3 regions of the Pseudoalteromonas agarivorans genome follow, and region 2 is predicted to be linked to each of the others. Evidence: predicted binding sites of a transcription regulator. Region 2 holds the regulator's gene; each other region holds the start of a gene.
What was found. The regulator FliA, encoded in region 2, starts transcription of late flagellar genes. The targets are predictions, from matches to a motif close to CTAAAGNTNNNNNNNNNNNNGCCGATA.
Positions count from the first base shown of each region.

Region 1: the regulator FliA is predicted to act here: its motif matches at 3,636-3,662, upstream of pomA (flagellar motor protein PomA).
Region 3: the regulator FliA is predicted to act here: its motif matches at 2,445-2,471, upstream of NQT65_RS19870 (DUF5610 domain-containing protein).

Region 1 covers NZ_JANIGJ010000006.1:3,192-10,723, reverse strand. The annotation lists gene NQT65_RS11605 (hypothetical protein) at 1-109, opposite strand, end outside; gene dxs (1-deoxy-D-xylulose-5-phosphate synthase) at 302-2,164, opposite strand; gene ispA ((2E,6E)-farnesyl diphosphate synthase) at 2,267-3,154, opposite strand; gene NQT65_RS11590 (exodeoxyribonuclease VII small subunit) at 3,157-3,399, opposite strand; gene pomA (flagellar motor protein PomA) at 3,715-4,482, shown strand; gene NQT65_RS11580 (flagellar motor protein MotB) at 4,485-5,405, shown strand; gene NQT65_RS11575 (hypothetical protein) at 5,617-6,123, shown strand; gene NQT65_RS11570 (DNA topoisomerase III) at 6,169-7,532, shown strand, end outside.
Region 2 covers NZ_JANIGJ010000008.1:47,755-55,286, forward strand. The annotation lists gene flhA (flagellar biosynthesis protein FlhA) at 1-400, shown strand, start outside; gene flhF (flagellar biosynthesis GTPase FlhF) at 423-1,898, shown strand; gene NQT65_RS14735 (MinD/ParA family ATP-binding protein) at 1,891-2,751, shown strand; gene NQT65_RS14740 (RNA polymerase sigma factor FliA) at 2,778-3,488, shown strand; gene cheY (chemotaxis response regulator CheY) at 3,530-3,913, shown strand; gene NQT65_RS14750 (protein phosphatase CheZ) at 3,929-4,696, shown strand; gene NQT65_RS14755 (chemotaxis protein CheA) at 4,712-6,919, shown strand; gene NQT65_RS14760 (protein-glutamate methylesterase/protein-glutamine glutaminase) at 6,971-7,532, shown strand, end outside.
Region 3 covers NZ_JANIGJ010000018.1:419-7,950, forward strand. The annotation lists gene NQT65_RS19860 (RNA recognition motif domain-containing protein) at 1-450, shown strand, start outside; gene murI (glutamate racemase) at 413-1,210, opposite strand; gene NQT65_RS19870 (DUF5610 domain-containing protein) at 1,276-2,415, opposite strand; gene trmA (tRNA (uridine(54)-C5)-methyltransferase TrmA) at 2,581-3,678, shown strand; gene NQT65_RS19880 (2-thiouracil desulfurase family protein) at 3,689-4,141, opposite strand; gene NQT65_RS19885 (thiol:disulfide interchange protein DsbA/DsbL) at 4,201-4,839, opposite strand; gene NQT65_RS19890 (thiol:disulfide interchange protein DsbA/DsbL) at 4,858-5,481, opposite strand; gene NQT65_RS19895 (serine/threonine protein kinase) at 5,512-6,486, opposite strand; gene ccoG (cytochrome c oxidase accessory protein CcoG) at 6,534-7,532, opposite strand, start outside.

The DNA of each region.
Region 1 (7,532 bases), on a different contig from region 2:
TACACCCTGAAATACCAAGTACTATCCCAAGCGCTAATGCTGAAAAACAAAGGGGGCGTTTAAGTGAACTGTTTTGTGTATGAAGGTGAGTTAAATTAGCTTTTTTCATCATTTTTACCTTTTAATATTCCATCAAATGAAAGTAAATAACGTGCCTGTTTATACTCCTCAGTACGTACTATTTACTGTGTTAACCTCATAGAGATAACGCGTAGAAATACACATTGGATGCAAATATTTAAAAATAAAAAACAAAAAAGGAGCCATCAGGCTCCCTTTAAAAACTAGCTAGCAAAAATAATTAAGCGATAAACGATTTTATTGAATTTAAAATGCCTTGTTCGCCTAAACCCATTTCATCGTGCATTTGCGCTTGTGTGCCGTGCTTAATAAATTCATCAGGAATACCTAAGTTAAGCACTTTTAGGTTGGCTTTTTGCGCTGCTAAATATTCATTAACCGCTGAGCCTGCGCCACCACAAATAGCGTTGTCTTCAAGCGTTACTATTACATCATGAGTTTGGCTAAGCTCATCTAATAAACTTGTATCAAGTGGCTTAATAAAGCGCATATTAACTAGCGTTGCACCTAGCTCATTTGCAGCAAGTTGCGCGTTTTCAAGCAAAGTACCAAAGGATAAAATAGCAATTTTAGCGCCTTGTTTAATGGTATTGGCTTTGCCTATTTCCAGTAGCGTCATTTCGCTTTGAATATCGGCAGTACCGGCACTACCACGAGGGTAGCGAACTGCTACAGGGCAATTAGCCTTATAACCGGTATAAAGCATATGGCGGCACTCGTTAGTATCACTTGGGGCCATAATAACCATGTTTGGAATACAGCGCATAAAGCTTAAGTCGTACGCACCTTGGTGTGTTTCGCCGTCGGCGCCTACAATACCAGCGCGGTCTATAGCAAAAAGCACAGGTAAGTTTTGCAGTGCAACATCATGGATAAGTTGATCATACGCACGTTGTAAAAAGCTCGAGTAAATAGCTACAACGGGTTTTAACCCTTCACAGGCAAAACCGGCGGCCAATGTGACAGCGTGCTGCTCTGCTATGGCTACATCAAAATACTGCTCTGGGTGTTCTTTTGAAAAACGCACCATACCTGAGCCTTCACGCATTGCCGGCGTAATAGCCATTAATTTTTTATCTTGCTCGGCCATATCACACAACCAATCACCAAACACCTTAGAGAAAGTGGCGGCGCCAGGTTTAGATTTAGGTAAGCTTGATGTATTAGGGTCAAACTTTGGCACACCGTGATAGCCAATAGGATCAGCTTCTGCGGGTTTATAGCCTTTTCCTTTTTGGGTTTTTATATGTAAAAGCTGAGGCCCTTTTAAATTACGCATATTACGCAGTGTATCTACGAGCATATTTACATCGTGGCCATCAATTGGGCCAATGTAATTAAGACCTAGTTCTTCAAAAAAGGTACCTGGAATAACCATTCCTTTTAGGTGCTCTTCTACTTTACTGGCAAGCTCTTTAACAGGAGGCACGCCAGAGAGTAACTTTTTACTGCCTTCGCGAATGTTTGTGTAAAAGCTGCCAGATAAAATACGCGCAAAGTGATTAGTTAACGCTCCGACGTTTTCAGAAATCGACATTTCGTTATCATTTAAAATGATTAACATGTCAGATTTTACATCGCCTAAGTGGTTCATGGCTTCAAATGCCATACCTGCTGTAATGGCACCATCGCCTATAACGGCAACAGTTTTGCGGCCTTTGCCTTCTTTTTGAGCCGCAATAGACATACCAAGTGCTGCCGAAATAGAGGTACTTGAATGGCCTACGCTAAAGGTATCGTATTGGCTTTCTTCACGAAAAGGGAATGGATGTAATCCGTCTTTTTGACGAATTGTATGCATTAAATCGCGTCGTCCCGTTAAAATTTTATGCGGGTACGCTTGATGGCCTACATCCCATACAAGGCGATCTTCTGGTGTGTTATACACATAATGTAGAGCAACGGTAAGCTCAACAGTTCCTAAACCAGACGCTAAATGGCCGCTACTTTGCGAAACAGAGTTGAGTAAATAGTCTCGTAACTCGTTGCTAAACGCAGGGAGTTTATCTTGCGCTATATCGCGTAAGTGGGCTGGTTCGTCAACCAAGTTAAGTAATGGATACTTGCTACTATCAAGTGTCATGGTATTTATTTTATCCTTCGCTAACACCGGTGCTAACTTATTAGTTGTTACCGCTGTTGAGTAATAATGTCAGTGCTAAATGGCAATACGTATATGTAACACTCAATGGTCACGTTTAATCAGGTAGTTTGCCAGCGCCGCTAGAGTAGAGGTATCAGCATCTATTTTGTTTAATGCTTGATGCGCTTGCTCTATTAAATTTTGCGCCATTTGCTTGGCACCTTGCATACCTAATAGGGCCGGATAAGTTGCTTTATTAGCAGCTAAATCAGAGCCTTGTGGCTTACCTAGAGTAAATGTGTCACCTTCAACATCTAAAATGTCGTCGTGCACTTGAAATGCCAGCCCTATAGCATACCCAAAAACACGTAAGTTTTCTAAGGTTTGTTTGTCTGCTTTTTCGCTACATAATGCACCCAATGTAATGGCACAGTTGATTAAGGCACCCGTTTTTAATTTATGAATTCGTTCAAGCTGTTGTACTGTAATCACTTTATCTGTGGCTGCAATATCTAGCCCTTGCCCGCCTACCATGCCTTCAAGCCCCGATGCTTTAGCCAGTGCGCTGATCATTTTTACTTGTGTTGATGCGCTGCAGGTAAAATTGTGAGCCGAGATAAGCTCAAAGGCTAATGTTTGTAGTGCATCGCCTGCTAAAATTGCATGCGCATCGTCAAACTCTATATGGCAAGTTGGGCGTCCACGGCGAAGGTCGTCATCATCCATGGCTGGTAAATCATCGTGTACCAACGAGTAGCTATGAATACACTCAATAGCAGCAGCAAGAATATCTAAATCTTGCTTATTAGCTCCGAGCATTTCACCACTTGCGTAGACTAAAAAGGGGCGTAAACGCTTGCCACCGTTAAATAAGCCGTACTGCGTAGCTTCTTTTACTGTGTGTGCGGTATCAAGGGGTTGATCAAAGTACTGTTGCAGGGTCTTTACGACATCTTGTTGAGCACATTCTATTTTTTCTTGTATGCTCACGGTTATTCCATATCGTTGTTAAATGAAGTAAGCGCTGCTTTTTCGTCATTACCCATCAAAATAGACACTTTTTGTTCTGCTTGTTGTAACTTACCCGTTGAGGCGTTAGCTAAGGCTATACCACGCTCAAATTGCTTTAACGACTGCTCAAGCGATAAATCACCTTGTTCCATTTCACCGACAATGGTTGATAGTTCTTCGAGTGCTTGTTCAAAACTTAGGTTTTCAGGTTTTTTAGTCGCCATGTTTAATTTCAGCCAGCATGATAAATTTAGGAGCCAATTTTAGGGGGAATGCTAAACTAGGTCAAAGGATGATCGTTGTTTTTTGAGTTATATCAGTTTAAATCGTATTTTTACCATGTATAGGATGCGTATTAGGGCTCACTGTGTACAATAAAATTAATCAGTCGCTAGGCGAGTAGGGTATCTTGATCTAAAATTAGGCCAAACACAGTGTTTTACACTTTTTTCAAAAATGGCTTAAGTATTTCAGTATCTTGCCGATAAGCAGTTAATAATAAAAGTTTGAATAACAAAGTATAATACTTTGGAGGAAATGTGGATTTAGCAACCATAATTGGGATCCTTGGCGCAATTGGTTTAATTGTCATGTCCATGTTTATGAGTAGTAGCGGTGAAATGGGGATGTTTGCCGATGCGCCTTCTAGTGTAATTGTATTTGGTGGCTCACTATTTATTGTGTTATCAAACTTTACCTTGTCGCAGTTTTTGGGCATAGGTAAGGTTGTTGGTAAAGCATTTATGTTTAAAATCGAATCGCCAGAAGAGCTGATTGAAAAAGCAGTTGAACTTGCTGATTCAGCCCGTAAAGGGGGGTTTTTAGCCCTCGAAGAAGCCGAAATACCAAACCCTTTTATGCGCAAAGGTGTAGATATGCTCGTTGATGGCCACGATGCTGATGTAGTTCGTGCCACGCTTCAAAAAGACATTTCTTTAACCACAACTCGTCACGAACTGGGCGCCGGTTTATTTAAGTCACTTGCCGATATAGCCCCAGCAATGGGTATGATAGGAACGTTAATAGGCTTAGTTGCTATGTTATCTAACATGGATGACCCTAAAGCCATTGGCCCCGCAATGGCGGTGGCATTATTAACTACTTTATATGGTGCATTTTTAGCAAATGTAGTGGCTATTCCTATTCAGGTAAAACTTGAGCTTCGTAAAGACGAAGAAGCCATGAATCAGCGTCTAATACTGGATGCTATTTTAGGTATTCAAGATGGTCAAAACCCGAAAGTAATTGAAGGTATATTGAAAAACTACCTTGCTGAGTCTAAGCGCAAAGTAGATACCGAGGAGTAACCATGTCTGATCAAGAGTGCAAATGCCCACCCCCAGGTCTGCCTGCTTGGATGGGAACATTTGCCGACTTAATGTCGCTTTTAATGTGCTTTTTTGTACTTTTGCTCGCGTTTTCAGAAATGGATGTACTTAAATTTAAGCAAATAGCAGGCTCGATGAAGTTTGCATTTGGTGTGCAAAACAAAATAGAAGTAAAAGATATCCCTAAAGGGACCTCGGTTATTGCTATGGAATTTACCCCTGGTAAGCCTGAACCTACCCCGATAGAAACCATTCAGCAACAAACCGTTGAAATGACCCAGCAAATGTTAGAGTTTCAAGCGGGGGATGAAAGCTCAGCTGGTGGTAGACAAGAGCAACGTGGCGATAAACGCGGTGGCGAGTCACGTAGTACATCGCAGCACCAATCTTCAGAGCAAGCAACTTCAGCCGCCGATCAAGAACAAACTAACGAGTTAGTGAAAAAAATAGCGCAACAGCTCGAAAAACAAATTATCGACGGTGCAATCGAGCTTGAATCTTTAGGGCAGCAAATCATTATTCGTATCCGTGAAAATGGCTCATTCCCCTCTGGCAGTGCTTTTTTACAACCTAAGTTTAAGCCCATAATTCAAGATATTGGTGAGTTGTTAAAAGATGTACCTGGTGAAATTACGGTATCGGGTCACACCGATGATTTTCAGGTTTCTAACGAGTTATATATTAATAACTGGGACTTATCGTCAAAGCGTGCAGTAGCAGTAGCAAGCGAATTACAAACGGTACAAGGGTTTGATAAAAACCGCATGATGGTAGTAGGGCGTGCTGATACTCGTCCACTTGTTCCGAATGATTCAAACGAAGATAGGCGTAGAAATCGCCGAGTAGAAATATCAATCTTACAAGGTAAGGCTAAAGAGTCAGACCCTATTGATGTGCGCTAGGCTAGTAGCGGGCGCTAATTTCTCTAATTAAGTTTCTTTTTAAGGTACTTAATCGCCTAAGTATCTTGGCAAGCTCATTATTTTAGCTTAAAGTACATTTCCTTAACATATGTAATGGATGTGCTGTGAAAGTTATAATTAAATATTGTGATATGCCAGGTAATGGTGATGGTACCGACGACGATACAAAAGAAAAATAAGGTAAAACATTTTGCCTGATTGGTTTTTGTATTTCGTTAGTATTTTAAGTAAAAGCTGGGTCTTTATGCTAAGCCCGGCTCTTTTTATATTTTTTATATTTAAAGATTACTTAGCCTTTAGGTTTGCATTACTGACCGTCGCTTTTTTCTTCTTTGGGGGGATAACAGCCTCTAGCTTGAGAGAGTTTGACGATATTTATATCTATCGTTATTTAGTTTGGGCGGCTACCGATATTATATGGATGGCGTTAATAGCTTATTGGGGAATAAAAGATAAAGTTTATTTATGGCAATGCGTTATTGGTCAGTTAGTGGTTATTGGCGCACCTATATTACAATTATTCAGATTAGTTGACCGTCACCTTTGGGATTTAGCTTACAGCACCATTATTTACAAAACGTTAATGCCCTTTATCAACATTGGCACCGTCATAGTGTGTTATTTACCTTTAATTATGCTTTTCGCTAAAAAAAGTAATTCCCCCTCAAAAATAGAAAGCGCTCCACCTTCTAAATAGCTGTGCTAAACTACTGTTCATATAAACAGTTAATGAGCAACTCCCATGAAACTCTATATCGCAGAAAAGCCATCACTTGGCAGAGCTATTGCTGATGCATTGCCAAAACCACATAAAAAACACGATGGTTATATAGAAGTGGCTAATGGTGACTGTGTCTCGTGGTGTATAGGGCACTTACTAGAGCAAGCTGAACCTGATGATTATGATGCGCGTTTTAAAAAGTGGCAATTTGAACACCTTCCCATAGTGCCAGAACAATGGCAGCTCAAGGCAAAAACGAAAACGCGTAAACAATTAACTATTTTAAAAAAGCTAATTAAGCGGGCATCAGTACTCGTGCATGCGGGCGATCCCGATCGCGAAGGCCAATTGTTGGTTGATGAAGTCATAGAGCAAGCCAAAATAAGTAAAACCAAAAAGCAAAGCATTCAACGTTTACTTATAAGTGATTTAAATTTAGCGGCGGTAAAAAAAGCGCTTACGACTATGCGTTCAAATCGTGAATTTATTCCGCTTAGTGTGTCGGCGCTTGCGCGTTCTCGTGCAGATTGGCTATTTGGTATGAACCTTACGCGTGCTTATACGCTGGCGGGTCAAAAAGCAGGCTTTGGCAATGTGTTGTCGGTGGGTCGCGTACAAACCCCAATTTTGGGTTTAGTGGTTAATCGGGATAACGAAATAGCTAACTTTGTGTCAAAACCATTTTATGAAGTGTTGGCGCATTTAATAACCCCTGAGCAGCAAAGCTTTGTGGCCAAGTGGGTACCAAGCAAAGCCTGCGAGCCGTACCAAGATGAAGAGGGACGCGTTTTAAATAATGCATTAGCCGAAAACGTCGCCTCGCGAATAGCGAATCAACCCGGCGAGGTTACAGCACTTGAACAAAAACAAAAAAAACAAAGCGCGCCGCTGCCTTATAATTTATCGGCACTGCAAATAGATGCTGCAAAGGCATTTGGTATGGCAGCTCAGCAAGTACTCGATATTTGCCAAACGCTCTATGAGCGCCATAAGTTAATTACTTACCCTCGTTCTGATAATCGTTATTTGCCTAAAGAGCATCATTTAGATGCGCCTGCAATTTTAAAAGCAATTGCAGCTAATGGCGGTCAAAACACTGAGTTTGTGAATGGGGCAGACGCTAAAAAACGCAGCAAATGTTTTAACGATGCAAAAGTGGCTGCACACCATGCAATTGTACCTACCGCTAAACAACTAAAAACAGCGACTTTGGCGCCTGATGAAGCAAAAGTATATCAACTTATTAGCAGGCATTACCTAATTCAGTTTTACCCCGATTATATTTATAACGAAACTAAAGTAGAGGTAACAATTGCGGGAGGTTTATTTAAAGCCAATGCAAAGCAAGATGTAAGCCTAGGATTTAAGGTATTAATGGGCAAAGC
Region 2 (7,532 bases):
CGGCCCACGTAGCCAAGATGCCGATGTTTTAACAGCTGCAGTGCGTATTTCGCTGCGCCGTTTAATAGTTCAAGACGCTGTGGGAATGTCATCAGAAATCCCTGTCATAACCTTGGCGCCTGAGTTGGAACAGATGTTGCATCAGTCATTGCAAAATGCAGGCGACGAAGGTGCCGGAATAGAACCAAGCCTTGCTGAGCGACTTCAAACATCATTAAACGAAGCGCATCAGAATCAAGAAATGGCCGGAGAACCTTCAATATTGCTAACGTCAGGAATGTTACGCACTGTGTTATCTCGCTTTGTTAAGTACACCATACCGGGTTTAAGGGTGATGTCTTATCAAGAGGTACCAGATGAAAGACAGATCAAGATTGTCAGCTCAGTAGGCCAACAATAAAGATTTTAACAGGGGTTGAACCATGAAGATTAAACGTTTTTTTGCAAAAGATATGCGCACCGCACTGAAAGAAGTTAAAGATGAGCTAGGTGTTGATGCCGTTATTATGTCGAACAAAAAACTCGCTAATGGTGTAGAAATTGTTGCCGCAGTAGATTACGACAAAGCAGCCCCTAAAGCCGCAGCACAACCACAGGCAGCGCCTGCTCCGCAAAGAGCCGTGCAACAGCCTACTCATAACTTTGTAAAGCCAGAGCCTAAGCGTGCGCAACCTGAGCCACAAGCAAAAGTAGCTGATAGCTTACAAGCTTTATTAGAGCGTCAGTCGCCACGCCCTCGCTCTCCTGAGCTAGCCTCTATGTTTTCGCAATCAGGTATTGATACGTCTGAGCATTACCAAGAGCCAGCACAGCCACGTACGACAAATATGTTTGCTCGCGAAAATGAAGCGCCAAAACGCATGCAAACCCAAGCAGACAGCCTAGGCTTTGATGATTTAGATCAAGACTTTGACGATTTAGATGCGCCGGTTGCACCACGTAGCCAAACTAATAACAACGAAAGCGCCCAAATGAGCGCGATGCGTGATGAAATGAACGCAATTCGCCAGTTACTAGAACACCAAGTATCGGGTTTAATGCAGCAAGATATGGCACGTCGCGACCCTACACGTGCATGCATGATTGACCGTTTAGTTGGCATGGGAATAGATAAAGACGTTGCAGAGCAAATGGCGTGTTTTATCCCAGATGACGTATCGCGTCAGCAAGGTTGGAAAGCATTATTGCAAATGGTTGAAGATCAAATGCAAACCACCAATAACGAAATTCTTCGCCAAGGGGGTGTGTATGCCCTTGTTGGGCCTACTGGTGTAGGTAAAACAACCACAGTTGCTAAACTTGCCGCATTAGGCGCACAAAAGTATGGCGCCGACAAAGTTGCCCTAATCACCACTGATACATACAGAATTGGTGCGTATGAGCAGCTTGCAACGTATGGTCGTATTATTGGTTGTGGTGTTAAACAAGTAAAAGATGCCAATGAATTAGCTGAAGTTTTATATCATTTACGCAATAAGCGTCTAGTATTAATTGATACAGCGGGTATGAGCCAACGTGATTTACGCCTTACAGAGCAATTAAATACGTTAATGCGCAACCAGCGAGTAGATATACGTAGTTATTTAGTATTAAGTGCCACAGCACAAATAAATGTACTGCAAGAAACCGTAAGACATTTTAAAAAGGTTCAGCTAAGCGGTTGTATTTTCACTAAGTTAGATGAATCATTAAGTTTAGGTGAGATTATTAGTATAGCGATTCAAAATCGCCTTCCAATAGGGTATCTTACTAATGGTCAGCGTGTACCAGAAGATATTCGCGTTGCAAATGCTGAAAAACTAGTAAAAAAAGCTGAGCAATTGTATTTAAAAAGAGCAAAAGCACAACATTCAAGACACCAAGCAGTGGCGTCAAGCACAGTAGGGATGTATGATTAACACAGTATTAGATCAAGCAAGCGGCCTGCGCAAAATGAGTCAAAACAACAACAACGGCGTAAAAGTTATCGCTGTCACCGGCGGTAAAGGAGGGGTGGGTAAAACCAACGTCTCTTTAAATACTGCTATTGCTTTAGGGCAGCAGGGTAATCGTGTATTAGTATTAGATGCCGATTTAGGCCTAGCTAATTGTGATGTAATGCTAGGACTACGTGTTGAAAAAAACTTATCTCATGTCCTTTCAGGCGAGTGCGAACTTGACGAGATTTTAGTTGAAGGCCCAGGCGGTATTAAAATCGTGCCTGCTACATCAGGCTCGCAAAGTATGGTGGAGCTAACCCCATCTGAGCATGCTGGGTTAATTCGTGCCTTTAGTGAGCTTAATACCGAATTTGATATTTTAATTGTAGATACCGCCGCTGGTATTTCTGACATGGTGCTGAGTTTTTCTCGTGCAGCGCAAGATGTCATGGTGGTGGTGTGTGACGAGCCGACCTCTATTACTGATGCCTACGCGCTTATTAAAGTACTTAGCCGCGAGCATGGCGTTTATAAATTTAAAATTGTTGCAAACATGGTGCGCAGTATGCGCGAGGGCCAAGAGCTTTTTGCAAAGCTCTCTAAAGTAACAGACCGCTTTTTAGATGTGTCTATGGAGCTTGTTGCGACTATTCCATATGATGAAAATATGCGTAAATCTACGCGCAAACAAAAAGTAATTGTCGATCTTTTCCCTAATTCACCAGCAGCAGTCGCGTTTAAAACATTAGCGACAAAAGCAGTAAAATGGCCTATACCTAATCAACCTTCAGGACATTTAGAGTTTTTCATTGAGAAGCTAGTAAACGGCTGATTATGACAACATCGGTGAAAAGAGCTATGGGATATCAATCAACACAAAATTTAAATGTGATTGTTGAAAAGCACGCGTCGCTTGTCAAAAAAGTGGCGTGCCATTTAATAGCTCGTCTTCCTCCTAGCGTTCAGCTTGATGACTTAATCCAATCGGGAATGATTGGCCTTATCGAGGCCTCAAAAAACTTTGACGCCAGTAAAGGGGCAAGCTTTGAAACGTTTGCTGGTATTCGTATTCGCGGCGCTATGCTTGATGAAATGCGCAGAGGGGATTGGGCACCACGTTCGGTGCACCGCAAAAGCCGATTAGTAGCCGAAACCATCACAGAATTAGAAAATAGCTTAAATAGAGAACCAAAAGATACTGAAGTAGCTGAAAAACTTGATATTTCGCTAGAAGAATACCATCATATTTTAAATGATGTTAATTCCAGTAAAGTGCTTGGTATAGAAGACCTAGGGGTAGATGAAGATGTTATTAGCCCTGCAGGTCAAGATTTAGCGCTAGACAAACCATTTAATAATGTTAAAAATGAACGGTTTAATAATTCATTGTTAGAGGCAATAAAGTCTTTACCAGAGCGAGATGCAATGGTGCTTTCTTTGTATTACAACGATGAAATGAATTTAAAAGAAATTGGGCATATACTCGATGTAAGTGAATCGCGTGTAAGTCAGATACATGGTCAGGCGATGATTAAGCTCAAAGCAAAAATCAATGACTGGATAAACTAGTAGTAAGTAAATTATAGGTTAAGACCTCACCGGAGGATGTTTTGGATAAAAACATGAAAATTCTTGTTGTTGATGATTTCTCTACAATGAGACGTATTATAAAAAATCTGTTGCGTGACCTAGGGTTCACGAATGTTCAAGAAGCTGACGATGGTTCTACAGCATTACCTATGTTGCAAAATCAGGTTTTTGACTTTGTTGTAACCGATTGGAACATGCCAGGCATGCAGGGTATTGACTTGCTAAGAGCCATTAGAGCTGACGAAAAATTAAAACATATTCCGGTTTTAATGGTGACGGCAGAAGCTAAAAAAGAACAAATAATAGCGGCAGCGCAAGCAGGTGTTAATGGCTATATTGTTAAGCCATTTACTGCTGGTACTTTGAAAACTAAATTAGAAAAAGTGTTTGAACGCTTAGGTTAATGAGAGGAGAGGCTTATGTCAGCACCAGCTGCGCCTCAAATTACTTTAGAACAAGCTCGTCAGCTCGTCGTTTTTTTAGAAAACGGTGAGCAAGATAAAGCAGATCAATTAATTTTAGATACTGCCTCTCAAGAGCAATCGCAGCTTTTTGCTGAAGTAGGTAAGTTAACACGCCAATTACACGAAGCCCTTAAAAGCTTTGAACTTGATACGCGTTTAACCGATTTAACCACTGATGCAATACCGGATGCGAAAAAGCGCTTAAACTATGTCATGGAAATGACAGAAAATGCAGCTAATAAGACAATGGATGCGGTCGAAGCAAGCCTTCCTATTGCGCAGCAGCTAGCAGATGAAATTGCACATATTAAGCCTACTTGGGATAGGCTTATGAACCGCGAAATAGAGCTGGGCGAGTTTAAAACCTTATGCCACAGCATCGACAAGTTTATGAACAGCTCTCATCATAAAACCGATGAGTTGCAAACTTTAATGACCAATGTACTAATGGCGCAGGATTTTCAAGATTTAACCGGCCAGGTTATCCGCCGTGTAATTGAATTAGTCAGAGAAGTAGAAGAAAGTTTAATCCACCTTTTAACAGCATTTGCTGCACAAGATGACAGCATTGTTGAAAGTAAAGAACAACAAGAAACAGAAGAACTGGTTGCCGCACAAACATTAGCAGGTCCTGAAGGCCCTATTATTGATAAAGAGTCGCGAAATGATGTTGTATCTGACCAAGACGAGGTCGATGACCTATTATCAAGTTTGGGCTTCTAAGAGGAGAGTAACTGCATGAGCTTTGAAGTCGATGAAGATATTTTACAAGACTTTCTTGTAGAGGCTGGAGAAATCCTAGAGCTTTTATCTGAACAGTTAGTTGAGCTAGAAAATAACCCAGAAGATACTGAGTTACTAAATGCTATTTTTAGGGGCTTTCATACCGTAAAAGGGGGGGCAGGCTTTTTAGCTATGACTGAGCTTGTTGATGCCTGTCATGGTGCTGAAAACGTATTTGATCTCTTACGCCAAGGGGTTAGAACTGTTAATTCAGAATTAATGGATGTGATTTTACAAGCACTAGATACCATTAATGAAATGTTTGCCACTATTCAAAACCGCGAACAGCCAGACCCAGCAGACCCTCAATTATTAGAAACCCTTCACAAACTTGGTCAACCGCCTACGGATGACGAGCTTACTGAAACAGCCCCCGAAGTTGTTGAACAAGAACCCGCAGCTCCCGTTAGCGCAACAGATGATGAAGACCCATTTGCATTTGATGAACTATTTGATGTGGCAGGTTCAAGCCCTTCAGCAGATAGCACGCAAATTGATGAAATTACAGAAGATGAATTTGAAAGCTTACTCGATGAGCTACACGGCAAAGGGCAAAGCCCAGTGTCGCAACCAAGTGCAGAGCCAGATTCAAGTTCAGATATAACCGATGATGAATTTGACAGTTTATTAGATGAATTACACGGTGTAGGTAGTTTTGGTCCGGTTGCAGGAGATACTTCAAGCAGTGAGCCAGAAGTAAAACACACAGCACCACCAGCGGCTGTTACAAATGATAGCGGTGATGATGAAATCAGCGATGATGAATTTGAAGCACTGCTTGATGAATTGCATGGTAAAGGTGCCGCACCAGAATCAAAAGAAGCTGACACACCTGCACCGCAGCCACCTAAGGCTGCACCTGTAGCACAAACGCCAGCAAAACCTACGCCAGTACCTGCAGTAAAACAAGCTCCGGCGGCAAAAGCCGCTGCGCCTACACCTAAAGTGGCTGAAAAACCAGCGAGTAGCGCTGCACCTAAAAAAGCTACGCCTCCACCTGCTGAAACCACAGTACGTGTTGATACAAAGCGTTTAGATCAAATAATGAATATGGTTGGCGAGTTGGTATTAGTACGAAATAGGTTGGTCAGTTTAGCGACCAATACAGACAGTGAAGCGATGGGTAAGGCGATATCAAATCTTGATGTGGTCACTGCTGATATTCAAGGTGCAGTAATGCAAACGCGAATGCAGCCTATCAAAAAAGTGTTTGGCCGATTCCCTCGCGTAGTACGTGACTTAGCCCGTAGCTTAAATAAAGAAATTGATTTACAGCTTGTAGGTGAAGAAACCGATTTAGATAAAAACTTAGTTGAGGCACTGGCCGATCCGTTGGTGCATTTAGTACGAAACTCAGTTGACCACGGAATTGAAATGCCAGCAGCGCGTGAAGCTGCGGGTAAGCCTAGAACTGGTAACGTTACATTATCGGCTTCGCAAGAAGGCGACCATATTTTGTTAACCATTAAAGATGATGGTGCAGGTATGGATGCGGAAAAACTGAAAAAAATAGCGATCAGTAAAGGCGTTATTGATCATGATCAGGCAAGTCGCTTAACAGATACAGAAGCGTATAACTTAATATTTGCACCAGGCTTTTCGACCAAAGAAGAGATATCTGATATTTCTGGTCGTGGCGTAGGCATGGATGTAGTAAAAACTAAAATTACGCAGCTTAATGGCTCTGTGAGTATACAGTCAGAGTTGGGCGTAGGGACTATTTTAGAGATAAAAGTACCATTAACACTGGCTATTTTACCTACGCTGATGGTTATTGTTGGTGAGCAAACGTTTGCGTTACCACTTGCTGGTGTGAGTGAAATATTCCACTTAGATTTAACCAAAACCAATGTGGTAGATGGTCAGCTTACAATTATTGTTCGTAAAAAAGCGATACCGCTATTTTACTTAGAGCATTGGCTAGTTAAAGGTGCTGATTGTTCTCAGCGAAAAGCGCAAGGTCATGTGGTAATTGTACAAATAGGTACTCAGCAAGTTGGCTTTGTGGTTGATTCATTAATTGGCCAAGAAGAAGTTGTTATTAAGCCTCTTGATGCGTTATTACAAGGTACGCCTGGAATGGCTGGTGCAACAATTACATCTGACGGTGGTATTGCGCTGATTCTGGATGTACCTAATATGCTTAAGCATTACGCAGGATAAAATGTAGGCATACCTGTGTATGCCTACACATAAATTTAATAAGAGAGCGCAATGGCCGTAAAAGTTTTAGTTGTTGACGATTCCAGTTTTTTTCGCCGTCGAGTAAGCGAAATTCTTGAACAAGACAGCGGTATTGAAGTAATAGGTTTTGCTGTTAACGGTAGAGAAGCCGTAGAAAAAACAGCGCAGTTACGTCCAGATATGATCACCATGGATGTAGAAATGCCTGTGCTTGATGGTATTAGCGCAGTAAAAGAAATTATGGCGAGTAACCCAACGCCAATACTTATGTTTTCTTCATTAACCCGCGACGGTGCAACCGCAACTTTAGATGCACTTGATGCCGGAGCTATGGACTTTTTACCGAAAAAGTTTGAAGACATTGCACGAAATAACGAAGATGCAATCAAGTTATTGCAAGCCAAAGTGAAGGAAATTGGTCGCAGGCGTGCACCACGCCCTGTTAGGCCATTAACATCAAGTAATACTACTGCTCCACCTGCAAGCAAACTAGCCACAACAAGCTCTTCGCTTAAACAACCTGATAGAAGCTTTCAACGTGCTGCCCCAGTGCAGACAACAACTACACCCAGTATGCCCACGCGTGCCAGCG
Region 3 (7,532 bases), on a different contig from region 2:
TTCTCTGTTATTCTTGCTGTAGTTGGTTTTGTTATTGTTGAGTTTGCTTTAGGCAGCTTAGCTTTAAGCCCAGCATTGCTATTTGGTGCTGGTTTATTAATTGGTGGGATTGCTATTGCTGCAATATCATCGGAAGGTGGTGAAGAAGCTGAAGTTAAAACAAAAACACTTTATGTTGGTAATCTTCCTTATCGTGCAAATGAAGGTGTTGTTCGCGCTTTGTTTGAAGAACAAGGTAAAGTTTTCAACGTGCGCCTATTAAAGGATAAAAATACTGGCAAACGTCGTGGCTTTGGTTTTGTTGAAATGGCACAGGCAGATGCAGACAATGCAATTGCTAAGTTAAACGATAGTGAGTTCCAACAACGTACTCTAAAAGTACGTGAGGCAAAACAAAAACAAGAAGATGATTCTAGCTCTTTACGTACTGAGACGGATCAATCAGTGTAACGTGCTTTATAGCTAGCTTATTACTCAAAACATCAGCCGTTGCATAATATTGCAGCGGCTTTTTTTTGTCTGTAAATTTATTTCCAAAGTTATGCTGCTCTAGTAGGTAGTTTACTCTGCTAGCAATGGCCGCGCCTGAATCGAGTAATTGCACTGCGTTATTAAAGTACGCTTGTATAGCATCGCTAAGAATTGGGAAATGTGTGCAGCCTAGTACAAGTACATCTATATCTGAGTTAATGCGCAAACGCGTAAGCTCTTTGTGCAGTTTGAGTGTATCTAGCTGCTGAGTGAAAAATAACTGCTCTGCCAATGCCACCAGCTCAACACTGTTATATAAGCTCACTGTTATGTTGCTGGCATGCTCTTTTATTAATGTATGAGTATAGGGGCTTGCAACTGTGGCGGGGGTTGCCAATAAGCCGATGTGCTTTGTGCGAGTTACTTCAGCAGCAGGCTTTATTGCTGGCACTACGCCGACAATAGGTATTGATGTAATTTTGCGTACTTCACTTAAGGCTGATGTAGAGGCTGTATTGCAGGCTATAACAATAAGGTCGACATTAAGCGCGTTGTGCTCAATAAAATATATGAGTGAGCACAAACGCCCTATAATAGTTTGCTGGGTTTGCGCGCCATAAGGGAGTAACGCATTATCCATAAAGTAACTGTACCGTGCATCTGGAATACGCTTTTGAATATGTTCAAGCACGGTGGTGCCACCTATACCTGAATCAAATACCATTATGTGGGCTGACAAACTTTGGTTCCTACTGTTTATTAAGAACGGCAGTTTGCCATGAGGTATTTATAAAAGAAAGCAGTTTAGCTTTGCTCAGACTTTAGCGCGTCGAGTGCATCGCCCGCTGAATTTAATTGGTTTAGGTTTTCAAACATTGCTTGGGTGTAATCAACTAGCTGATCGACTGCTGCTTGATCTTGGTTTAGCCACTCTATAATACCGGCAAGCTGATCTTGTAGGCCTAGTTGCGATGCTTTATCAAATGCATTTTTTAGATCGTCATTAAAAGGTGCGATCGCATCGGCTACCTCTTTTGTTGGGTTTGGCTGATATTGCTCATAACTTTTAACGGTAGCGACTGTTTTTGTTTGGCGAAGATCCATTGAAAATGCAACGAGTTGCTCACTGCCTAAGCTCAGCTCTTGTGCTTTCTCAAATGCTTCATCCAAATCACCACTAAAGAATGTTTTACTTACACCTTGTAGCTCTTCCATCATGGCATTAATAGCATCTTGCTCTTGTTCGTTTAAATCACCATTAACTGACATTGAAAAAGACAGCTCTCGAGATTGCGACGATGAGCTGGCAAACGATTCGCTGTTATTGCTTTGTTGATACCCGCTCGCTGTTTGAGACTCATATGCATCAGCAAAGCTAATACTGACTTCATCACCTTCAGCCGTTGTAAACTTATACTCGGCATTGCTACTCATACTTACATATTGTGCTTGGCTTACGCTAACACTGGCCGCTTGTGGGTTAAATAGGGTTTGCTCAAACTCATCAAGCCCCTCAAAAATGCCTTCTTTTGACTTGTCGATGCCCTCTTGCATTTCTTCGTTAAATACACCGGTGCCTTTTAGCTCATCAACCGCTTCGTCTATTCCGGTTTGAACACCTGTGCGCGCATCATCTAACATATTTTTTAATTTATCGTCATCGGCACCATTGGCTTTGGCTTTATTAACTGCACCAGATACAAAGTCGAGTACATTTTTTACTATTTCATCAAAATCGAATAAAGGTTTATCGGCTTGTTTTTGCTCAACAGGTAAACCTAGTTGCTCTGCCATTTTGTCGCCAAGCACTTTTGCAGCAAGTTCTCTGCCTCGCTGTAATGAACTTTCTTGCGGAGATTGGATTGTTGGCTGCTGTAGCGCCTCTTTATTATTGAATTTGTTTACGTTGTTGTTTGGCGTATAGCCATAATTACCGATTTTCATGATCCACCTCCGTTACGTACTTAGCTTATTATCGGCTAATAGTGACAAAACTAAAGTGCATGTTTAAAAAAACAGCAACTTTATTATCAGCAAAACTAGACAAATACTGCTCGCTCCCTACAATAGCGCCGATAAATAGATCTCATAGATAAGGTAGTAGCATTAATGGCAGTGATTAAAATAGATACCACACAGTACGATACGCAGCTAAATGAAAAAGAGCAGCGTATTACGTCGCAATTTAAGCGATTTGGTGTGCAAGCGTTAGAGGTGTTTAGCTCAGAGCCAATTAACTACCGCCAACGTGCTGAATTTAGAGTATGGCACGATGGGGATGATCTATTTCATATTATGTTTGATCAGGCCACGAAAGAAAAAATTCGCGTCGACACCTTTGACCCTGCCGCGCCATTAGTTGGTGAAGTTATGCAGGTGATGATTGATAATTTAAAGTCGTGTGAAGTATTACGTCGTAAGCTGTTTCAAATCGATTATTTATCGTCATTAAGTGGCGAGATTTTAGTAAGCTTGCTTTATCACAAACCACTCGATGAGCAGTGGCTAACTGAAATAAAAGCCCTGAAAGAAAAACTGAGCAGCAAATACAACATTGACTTTATCGGTCGTGCTCGCAAACAAAAAGAAGTACTAGGCAATGATTTTGTTACTGAGTGTTTAACCGTAAACGGCCAGGAGCTTATTTATCAACAAGTAGAAAATAGCTTTACGCAACCTAATGCTAAAGTGAATATAAAAATGCTGGAGTGGGCACAAGACTTATGTAAACCACTGAGTAATGACCTGCTGGAACTTTACTGTGGTAATGGTAATTTCTCTATTGCATTGGCGGGTTCGTTTAATCGCGTATTGGCTACTGAAATATCTAAGTCTTCTGTGCATTCAGCGCAATACAACATTGCTAAAAATAAGGTAGATAACTTAGATATAATTCGTATGTCGAGTGAAGAGTTTACCCAGGCAATGAATGGCGAACGTACCTTTTCGCGTTTAGAGGGGATAGATTTAAAAAGCTACGATTGCCAAACTATTTTAGTCGACCCTCCACGCGCAGGTATGGATACCCTTACCTGTGACTTAGTGGCCAACTACGAGAACATTATTTATATATCGTGCAACCCAGAAACGCTTGAGCGCGATTTAGATCATTTAACCCGTACTCATAATGTTAAGCGCTTTGCGATATTTGATCAGTTCCCTTATACGCATCACATAGAATCGGGTGTTTTCTTACAAAGAAAATAGTGAGTTAATATTATAATGCCAGCACCTTTATAAGTGCTGGTATTTGATTTTCACTAAACACTTCAATTTGATGCTCCATCAGCAATTTAGCAGTCATACCCATGCCCTGTACTTTTACCCCACTATGGCTACCATCGTAAATTGTATTTCTACCACACGAAGGGCTCGACTCTTTAAGTAAAGCAAAACGAATTGCATGCTCATTACATAAGTCTAGGGCTTTAGCTGCACCTGATTTAAATTCTTTAGTTACATCCTCATAAGTGCTCGTTACTACTCTGCCTTGTTTTATCTCTGCTGATGCTCTAGGTGTTGGCAATCCACCAGCCACCTCAGGACAAAACATAACTAACCTATTTTCTTTACGCCATACATTAATTTGCGGGTGCGATAATGCTTGGCTTTTACCATCGTATCGAACAGGTAAGCCAAATAAACAACTCGATATTAATACTTTTTCCATTGCTATATCCCTATAAACAAAAAAAGCTCCTTACGGAGCTTTTTTTGTTTTAGCAAACCTTACTTGTTCGCTAAATAGTTAATTAATTTACTAATATCTTCTGGCGCGGTAATACCAGATTCACGGCCTAGGTTTAATTTGTATTTACCATTTACGATAAAGGTTGGTACGCCACGTAGCGCGCCTTTTTCTTTAAAGTAATTTTGGTCACGCTTCATTTTAGAGCTTAATGTACGTACCGAGAAGCTTTTGTATAGTTTATCAAACTTATCGCCATCAACACCTTGCGCTACAAATACATCTTTTACATCTGCAAGCTCGTTAAATTTAGCGCGCTTAGTGTGAATGTGATTAAAAATAGCCGCAACAATTTTATCTTTTTGCGGAAGTACTTCCGCGGTTGCTAGCGCTTGGCTCATCATTTGTTGGTTTTCTGGATCGCGAACACCGACAAAATCAACATGGCTCTTTTTAAATTTAACGTCTTTGTCTAGCTTTGGCTTAAATTCACCAATTAACGCTTCCATGTTATTACAAGCAGGGCAATAAAATGAGAAAAACTCTTTTACTTCTGGCTTTTTAGTCGCGCGCTCAGCCACTACATCGTAATGTACGCCTTCTTCATAAGTGGCGGCTACACTGCTCGCAGCCATAGGCAGTAGTAATGCAAGTAAACCTGCTTTAACTAATTTGATCATTGTTATTGTTCTCCGAGATTAAAGTGTTAGTAAAAAAGCAACTAACTCATTCAGTTCTTGCTGGTTATTAATGGTGTTAATGTTTATTTTATATTTATCGTTTACGATAAAGGTAGGCACACCGGTTAGCGCACCTAGTTTTGAATATTTGTTTTGCTTATCTTGCATTGCACGCTCAGCTGAAATAATTGGCATGCTGGCAATGTCTTGATCAAACGTTGCACTATCGATACCATTAACTTCAAGCAACTTTTTAACGTCTTTCATTTGCGTTAAAGGTGCGCGCTGTACATGAATACTTTTAAAAATTTGGTCGCTGATACTTTGTGCTTGACCGTGCTTTTTACCGATTAAGTAGGCGTAGCTTAAGTTGCTTTGCGCCTGTGGTGATACACCGCCTAAAAAGTTAACGTGATTTTTTATAAATTCAGTGCCCTCAGGTAGGCTTTTTTCAATTGCCTTTGCAACAGGCTCAAATTTAAAACAATGCGGACAGTAAAACGAGAAAAATTCGGTTACTTGCGGCTCTGCGCTTTTTTCTACATCAATAACAGTATACTGGTTATCGGCTTCAAACTGTGCAGCAAGGGCTGCAAATGGTAAACATAAAAGTAGTAGGCTCAGTTTCAATTTTTTAAGCATTGGTATCTCGTGTACTTTTTAAATAAAATTTTATGGCAATAACTTCAGCGGAGCTTCTTGCAGTGCTGCAAACTGCTCTTTAAGCGCTAAAATTTGTTGCTCCCAGTATTTGTCTTCAGCAAACCATGAAAAGTTCCGTACGAACGCAGGATCACTCCATCGTTTAGCTACCCAACCCATATAGTGAATAATACGCATTGCACGAAGCGGTTCAATTAATTTGAGTTGAGTGTGGTCAAAATCACTAAACTCTTCATACGCATTTACAAGGGTGTCTAACTGTAACAGCTGTGTTTGACGATCGCCACTGAGCATCATCCATAAATCTTGAATGGCCGGCCCCTGACGAGCGTCATCTAAATCAACAAACATAAGTGCTTCGCCTGCCCACAAAATGTTACCTGCGTGGCAATCACCATGTAAGCGGATCCCTTGCACATTTTTATACTGTGCTTGCGCTTGTTCAATAACCAAGTCCAATATGGTGTAAAAAGCCGTGCTGATCCCCATAGGTACCAAATTACTTTTTTGCAGATGAACTTTAGCTGTATGCAAATATTCTTCGCAGCTAAAGGTAGGTCTGTGCTCAAATGGTTTGCTTTTAGCCACCTGATGCATACGGCCAATTAAACGACCCATTACATCAAGCTGATCCAGGTTATCAACTTCAAATTGTCGCCCGCCTACACTTGGAAATAACACAAATACATAACCTTGGTGCTCAAATAAGCTTTCTCCGTTGTGCTTAATGGGTGCAACAACGGGTACTTCGGCCTCAGCTAATTCAAATGCAAAGTCGTGCTCTTCTTGTATTTGCGCTTTGCTCCAGCGCTCTGGTCGGTAAAACTTAACAACGTAGCGCAGGCCATCTTCCGCCTTAAATTGGTAGACTCTGTTTTCGTAGCTATTAAGTGCTAATAAACCTGACTCTGCATATATACCAACGCTTTCTATCGCATCGAGAATTAAGTCGGGCGTTAAATCTTCAAAACTAAATTTACTCATGGGCTTCTTAATGTAAAAAGCGGGTTACCCCGCTTTTGTTAGTGTGTTTATCGCGCTTTAAAAAAGTTACTCGGTTGCGATATGCTTTCATCGGGGTCATTAACCGGTGAAAGTACAAAGTTAAACTCCGTCATTGGCACTTTTAAATCATACGGGTCCATTACAAGTGACAGTGGCACATTATGCGATTGCCCTGCTTGCACTGTAAATGTTTGCTTGCCAATGTACTTAAAGTTTTCAAGGCCTTGAACATCAATATTAAAGGTTTGCTCGTACTGCGCCTTGTTGATTACTTTTAATGTATAGGTGTTTTCTACCAAGCCATTAAAGTCAACACGATACAGTTGGTTACGGTCTCGTATTATGTCAAAGTCCATAGGCTTTCTAAATGCAATGTTAGCCACCAGCGCACTGGTAAGCACCACCAGTATGACCGTGTAACCTATGATTTTAGCTCGCAGTGGGTTGGTTTTATTTTCAGGTGTTTCGAGATTACGCTCAGTAGTATATGAAATAAGACCCCGCGGGTAATCCATTTTATCCATTACACCATCGCAGGCATCAATACATGCACCACAGTTTATACACTCGGCTTGCAAACCATTACGAATATCTATCCCTGTAGGGCACACCTGTACACACAAGTTACAGTCTATACAATCGCCCATCTCTAAATCTTCGTGGGCAATTTTACGCGAACGTGGGCCTCGGCTTTCGCCGCGTTTTTCATCGTACGTTACGGTGTAAGTGTCTTTATCAAACATAGCTGATTGAAAACGTGAATAGGGGCAAATGTGTAAACACATAATTTCACGCATCCACCCTGCGTTAGCGTAAGTACACGCTGCAAAGAAAATAATACTTACCAGCGCGTAACCACCTACATTAAAGGTAACAAAGTCAGGGAGTAATTCACGGATAGGCGTAAAGTATCCGACAAACGAAATCGCCGTATATAAGGCAAATAAAACCCAACTGGTGTGCTTTGCTGTTTTTCGCCAAAACTTATCAAAGTCCATCGGGCGTTGATCTAGCTTTTTACGCTG